One region of the Paenibacillus riograndensis SBR5 genome, then DNA from elsewhere that is predicted to be linked to it. Evidence: riboswitches for the same ligand, from Rfam matches in the RefSeq annotation. Region 1 holds a riboswitch; each other region holds the start of a gene.
What was found. A riboswitch is a leader RNA that binds a small molecule or an ion and turns the genes downstream of it on or off. The one in region 1 is predicted to bind cyclic di-GMP.

Region 1 (2,265 bases):
ATCGTGCCGTCGATTCTGCCTGTTGTTTTTTCCATGCCTTTTAACGCCATGTCGAGCTGCATATTGTTCACGACGATAAAAATCACCGGGATGTCCTTGCACACGGCCGTATTTATTTCTGTGCCAAGCATCATGAAGCAGCCGTCACCGGTAATGCATAAAATTGTTTCTTCCGGTGAAGCCACTTTAGCGCCGATAGCCATCCCGATGGAATTGCCCATGCAGGCAAAATAGGCATCAAAAACAACGCTGCCGGGCTTTTTGACCTTGTACCATTTCGCGGCATTGAAGCCATGGCTGCCATCATCAACAAAAATGGTGTTGTTGTACGGGATCAGGTCGCTTAATGCGTCCATGACCGAAGCAAGCGAAAGCTTGGGCAGAACCGGCAACTCTTCCGCATAATGAACATCGGTTTCTGTTTCGTGCTTTTTAATAGCAGCCGAATCAAAATTCTGAAGATAGAACGCAAGATTGTCGCGTAAGTCCCCGCTTACAGCGATTGTCTCTGAGGTTAATATTTTTCCGACAAAGGTAGGGTCGACGTCAAATTGGATCAATGTCTTCGGATGATTCTCTGCCTTAAGATTGCAGATGGTCATATCGCTGAGACGAGAGCCAAGCACGATGAACACATCACTGCGGTTTAACAAATCCTCGCCATGCTTGCAGCCGCCGACACCAATGGGGCCGTGATACAGCGGGTGATCCCAGGCGATGGCACCCTTGCCGCCGGGAGAGGTGACCACCGGAATATTGAAGGTTTCAGCCAGTTGAAGAAGCTCCTCGTGCGCGCCGGAACGATTGACCCCTTTGCCCGCAATGATCAGAGGATGGCTTGATTCATTAATGGCAGAAAGTACGCGTTCCAAATTACCGGCACTGACCAGATGTTCGCGCTCAGGGATAACAATCCGGCATTCTTCCAGCACTTCGGTCTGCACATCAAACGGGATACAGAGATGAACCGGTCCCCGTTGTCCGCTCAAGGCAATGGAGATAGCATGATTGAAAATCGTGCCGAAATGATCGCCGCGTTCCACCAGCTTGCTGTAAAGGGTCGCGGGTCTGAACATGTCCGCCAGATCGGCCAGATAAGCCGAAGAATCCTGGCACTGGGGAATTCCCAGTTCCTTGATGGATTGATGGCCTGTTATAAAAAGTACGGGAAGATTGTTCGCCTTCGCATGTGCTGCGGCGGTGAGAAGATTGGTACCCCCCGGTCCGGAGGTCCCAAAAGCCACTCCGAGTTTACCTGTTTTGAGAGCATAGCCGGCGGCTTCGAACCCGGAACTGGATTCGTGTCTCCCCGGAATAAATTCAATGCCGTAATCCACCATTTTCAGGACTACGGGACAAATAGACTTGCCGATTATGCCAAAGGAATGTGTTACACCGAGGTTTCGTAGTGCCTCAGCCATATAATCTGAAACTGTTTTCAAAGGAAATCCACCCCACCCAATGTTTTTTTTATTTATTCAGCAAAATAGAAAACCTGTACTCATGAGAGCACAGGTTGGCTGCGTAAATAACCATAGAGAACGCAGGAAAACCCGGACGTTCGGCTGTTCAGCAACCTGGCTGTCATGGTCCCATAGAAATGAGACTGTAGATCCATGGCTTTGCGTCATTCCCTTTCGGTGAATTTTGCCAATATGTGTTAAAGAAAATAATACCTTTTTTTATTTTACAATATATTTCTAACTCAGCTTTTGTCAATATATTTGTGCTGATAACCTCGTATTTTGGCGAATCCTGCCTGATCGTATCCATGTGAAAAACAGTATAATTTTGTATATATATAAGAATGAATGAGAAAAAAGAGCTAATGAAAAAAAGTCCAAAAATGCAAACTGTGAAGAAATATTGAAATAATCTAAAAATGAGGATTTTGAACTATAAATTCACTTGCAGAAGGGTTGGTCAGCCATAATAATGGAACGCATTGTAAAATTCACTATGTAAAAAGGACCACTGAATAAAGAGCGGTTCATCTGCAAATATTTGCATTCCAAAAAAGGAAGCAGGCAAAAGGAGAGAAGTGCAAAAGAATGGAGGGGCTCTTCTAATGCAAAAAAACTGTAACTGATGAATATAACAGCGAAAATTTTGTGAATAAAAAAACTGCCGCAGGAAGGATACGGCAGTCTCCACGTAACAGTTAAAATTTGAAAATATGAATCGTTTTTTGCAGTTGGAACACCGCTTGGGTCATTTTTTCAGTCTCCTCGGCAACGGATTGCAAGGCATGGATTTGCTCGTTCA
Region 2 (2,265 bases), 2.5 Mb from region 1:
CTACAGTTGCTTGACCATAAGCACATGCGGAATGCCATCCTCCATGAAAACCGGCGAACTCGTTACATATCCCAGCCGTTGATAAAAGCCCTCGGCCTGCTTCTGGCCATGCAGCTTGGCTTGCCGGTGCCCCTGTTCAACCGCCATTTTTTCCAGCGTATCGATTATAACGGACCCCAGTCCGCTTTTGCGGTAAGGAGCGCTCAGGCAAATCCGTTCAAGCTTAGCCCACCCTTCCACACTCCTTAGTCTGGCCGTTCCCACAGGAAGCCCTTCCTGATAGAGCAATATATGCTCCGCGTCTTTTTCATGATCATCAAATTCATCTGCCAGCGCCACGCCCTGCTCCTCCACAAACACTTCCCGCCTGATTCTGAAAGCCTCCTGCAATTGTTCTTCGGTGGTCACCCGCTCTACCCGCATGTTCGATCCCGCTCCTTCATTATATCTGCTTAATGCCTGCCCAGAAGATCTCCCAGATATCCTTCAGGCGCCGCCCGAATTCCTCCTGATTATAAAAAAACATCTGCATGGCAATGCCATCCTGTAAACAATAATAAGCCGAGAGAAGACTTTCCGTATGCTGCCGCCGGATCTCCCCGGAGTTCATGCCTTCCTCAAAAACAGCCCGGTAAAATGCCGCTGAGCGCTGCTCCATCATTGAAATCTGCTGCTCCAGCATCTCCTGAAAAAAAGGCGCCGGGAATTGGACACTCCTTTTATAAAAAGCGGTCAGCACCGGGTACTCCACCCTATAATAATAGGTCCGGTATACAATCTCACGCAGTCTGGCCTCTACAGGTGTGCCAAGGATTTCCTTGTACAGCTGGTCAAGAAATTCAATATAATGCCGGGCCATTTCCTGAAAGGCCGCTATAAACAAATCCTCTTTTTTGGGAAAATAGGTCGCAATGGACTGTTTTTTAATCCCTACCAACTGGGCAATCCCCGCCAATGAAGCTCCTTCAAAGCCTTTTTCGGCAAATTCGGACAATGCGGCTTGCAAAATAGCGTGGGCTGTCATTTTTCTACCGCCTCCCTGACGACCGTCAGGAAGAATTATCACATGGCTCCCCCGCATTTGTCAATCCAACCGTACAGACACCTGCTGGCCGGTAGCCATTTAATCTATATAAATATATAATTAAATATTGTAAATTAGTGACTTTAGTACTAAAATGAAGGTTGCAAAAGTTTATATATTTGAATTTTTAATTATGATTCCTTTGCCGGCTTCAGTCGGGTTACATACCTGATTCGGCTAATCATTGATCCATTTCATAACGGCAAACTATCTGAAAGGATAGGACGCAAAGCAATGGGCCTAAAGATGCAAACATCGCATCCATGGCTGCCAGGCTGCCAAGAAGACGCTGAACTGTGCGGGTATCCGTTAGGGTACCGTATCTGCTGCCGGGATACTCTTATGTCCAAATGCCCATTGATTATATAAAAAGGAGCCAAACGCAATGCCACAGCGCACCACCGAGAAAAACGGCATTATTATTGTCCAGAACAACCAGTTCTACATTACCTCCCCGCTGCCCGGCGGCAAGCCGGCAATCCTTTCCGCTATCCCGCCTGTTGTGCTGGAGCTTAATCATCAGCCGGTAGCTGGTCCCGTACCCGTTGTATCCTCCGACCGGGTTACCTGGTCCATACAAGAACCGCCTCCCTATGAGATCACCGTCTCCGACGATAAACTCCAAGCCTTCCTTACCCTGAACCGTGTCGAACAGTATAAATGGAATCTGGTGAACAGCCCGGCGTCGAGCCATCTCGCGGTAAGGGCTGAAATGGACTCTTCCGCTCTGCTGTCCACCCTCGGGATTGAACAGATTATTGCCGATTTGGAGAAAAAAACGATTTCGCAAAACCTGAATATCCCCGCCATCTATGCAGAATTGAATCATCCGACCCATCTGCCGATTTGTGTGGCGGAAGGCAGGCCGCCTGCTGCAGGCGAAGACGCCAAGCTTGATTTGTTTTTTTCCGGGCTTGCCGGAAACCCTTTCAATCCCTTAGAAGAGGCTGCGGATTCCCCCGATCCACTCCGGATTCCCTGTGCCCGGAAAGGCGATGTCATTGCCCGCAAGCACCTTCCCCGCGACGGTGTACCCGGGTACGATGTATACGGCAGTATTCTGCCCGCCGCACCTCCCAGGGATATCAAAGTTGTAGCCAAAGAGGGCACTCTGCTGCTGCCAAGCCATGAAATTACAGCCCTTACAGAAGGCCGGCCGCGTGTGACCGGCACAAAGGTCA
Region 3 (2,265 bases), 3.2 Mb from region 1:
GCTCCTTGCGCTCGGCATTATTCAGAGGGGCCGGAGAGCTTGTGGACTCTGCCTGGCTGTTCAGCCAGCGCAGCTCCTGTTCGTCGTGCACATGCCCGAATTCGTAGGCGATAGTCTGCGTATAAGCCTGGAGCATCCGGTGAACCGCGTCCCAGGCGGTATGAACATCCGCCGGCGCATTCTCCCAGATCAGCGAGGCGGGCATAGCGATCAGGTCCTCGCGGGTGAGATCATAGGTTTCATAATCCAGCCATTTCGCCATAGGGTTATTCCCCTGCTCAAGCGGATCGATATTAGCGGCCATATGGCCATATATACGAATATTGGCGATTAGCTTGGAAGCTCTTACGGCCTTTCTCAGCCACTCGGTGCCTCCCGAAAGAGCCGGCTGCGGGGCCGGTACGGCATCCGGAGCAAGCGGAGGAGGGCCGGAAACAGTAAATAGATCACGGTAATGATGTTCTACTGAAGAGGGATCTTTAACGAATTGCTCATATTTCTCTTGAATATAGCCCAGATTGGGGCCGTGATACTTACTCCAAATGGATTCGTTATAGGGCTCTTTAACTGCCATGAATACATCCTCCTAACGGATGAACTCCACGTGGCCGCATGGTGGCTTGAGCGCCCAGTGGAGCTGCGATGTTTACGGTTTCATTTCACATCTTATTGTGCTACTTTCAAGACGTGTAATCAATTCATACTTTCGGGGAATCCGTTCGCAAAACGGCATGATTCAGTCCGGAAATGATGAAGAACGGATATTGGTTGCAGAATCAGGATTTGCAGCCGGTTCAACTAGTAACAATGACCTATGTATAAATCGGAAATGTTCATCAACAGCTTCTTAAGACATATTTTTTGGACAAAGGTTAGCAAAAAAAGCTATTCTTTTGCACTACTTAGCATAAAAAATTTCCAAATAACGACACACTTTTCGTGTAAGATATTGTATAATGTTATTGCGGATAACGGTTTCATGGTTTCTAACCAGATCCTTTCATGTAAAGGGTCCAGTAAAGGGTAAACCTGCCGAAAGGCAGGGACACAAAGTCTCGGGTCTACTGTAGAGATGCTGGAGCTACTACGACGGCCGGACTGCCTGGGGACGCATAAATTCTAGGAGGAGATATTCTTGGATAAGTCCAACCAGGGGAATGACGGAGAACTGCTGACGGGTGATCTGGATTTAGAATGGGTGTATTTGCTGATGTCGGCCAAGAAGGCAGGGATCGAGGCGGATGAAATCCGCCGGTTTTTAAACGAAAAAACAGCATTGCAGGCGATGTAGAGCGTTTATTATGGGGAAATACATACAGAAAAGGGCACAGCAATCATACGCTGTGCCCTTTTCTGTATCGCTGGAGCCTGCGGATGACCGCCATTATTGATCCTTCTGCTCCAGCCGCCATTTTTGGTAATCGAGAAACTCTTTGAATTCCCTCTTGCTTATACCTGAGGCCATGGCTTCCTGGACAAGCCGGAACCATTCGCCGTCCAGGGAGGATTCGTCAGCATCCGAAGGTTCGCCATAGAGCAGACTGTGGATGGAAACCTGGAGCGCGTCAGCGATTTTTTCGATAAATTGGATTGAGGGGTTGGATTGAATATTTCTTTCTACATTGCTTAAGTATGATTTCGCAACATCAGCCTTGTCCGCCAGTTCGGATAAGGACCAGCCTTTTTCCAGACGGAGATGGTGGATGCGACTTCCCATATTATCCGGCACGATTACAACGCCCCTCCGTACTTTTTGTTAAAATATAAGGATTTATACGGTTACGCCAATAATCATCCTCATATTTCTCGCCGAAACGGGTGCCGCCCGTAAGACGCAGAGCCGTTTCCACTTGTCAGTATAACAAATTTCCTTACAACGGACAAAAATCGTTGCTACAAGGGAAAACAGCCTAATCTGCTTCCGGATTCGGAATCAGGATAGGCTGCTTCAGAAAATGCAGTCCGCTATGAATTAGTAATCCTTTTTAGGGCCTTGTTTGGCTTCGAAATTCCAGGTCAGCTTCAGCTTATCCTTTTGGAAATAGTTTTGTGCTTCGCCAGTATCCACGAATTCGAACTTGACCGAAAAGCTGTCGCTGCTCTGTGCTTTGATGCCGTCAGCTTCAGTGAGAATTTGATCCCATCCGGTATTTTTGACCAGATCCGGGGTTTGACCCTTCAGGGCGTCCAGTGTAGTTTCATATACCACAACTTCCGGTGAGATGATCGTTCCTTTATCGTTGTTCTTCAGAAATTTAACCTTGA

Region 2: another riboswitch for cyclic di-GMP. It lies ahead of PRIO_RS11200 (FapA family protein); the one in region 1 lies ahead of PRIO_RS22245 (thiamine pyrophosphate-binding protein).
Region 3: another riboswitch for cyclic di-GMP. It lies ahead of PRIO_RS34595 (anti-repressor SinI family protein); the one in region 1 lies ahead of PRIO_RS22245 (thiamine pyrophosphate-binding protein).

The regions. Positions count from the first base shown of each region.
Region 1 is NZ_LN831776.1:5,231,403-5,233,667, reverse strand. Features, by position in the region: gene PRIO_RS22245 (thiamine pyrophosphate-binding protein) at 1-1,442, opposite strand, end outside; cyclic di-GMP riboswitch class I at 1,569-1,662, opposite strand; gene PRIO_RS22240 (methyl-accepting chemotaxis protein) at 2,162-2,265, opposite strand, start outside.
Region 2 is NZ_LN831776.1:2,770,996-2,773,260, reverse strand. Features, by position in the region: gene PRIO_RS11210 (GNAT family N-acetyltransferase) at 1-423, opposite strand; gene PRIO_RS11205 (TetR/AcrR family transcriptional regulator) at 443-1,024, opposite strand; cyclic di-GMP riboswitch class I at 1,276-1,367, shown strand; gene PRIO_RS11200 (FapA family protein) at 1,470-2,265, shown strand, end outside.
Region 3 is NZ_LN831776.1:553,635-555,899, forward strand. Features, by position in the region: gene PRIO_RS02460 (2-oxoglutarate dehydrogenase E1 component) at 1-574, opposite strand, end outside; cyclic di-GMP riboswitch class I at 1,013-1,106, shown strand; gene PRIO_RS34595 (anti-repressor SinI family protein) at 1,136-1,291, shown strand; gene PRIO_RS02465 (helix-turn-helix domain-containing protein) at 1,385-1,717, opposite strand; gene PRIO_RS02470 (TasA family protein) at 1,973-2,265, opposite strand, start outside.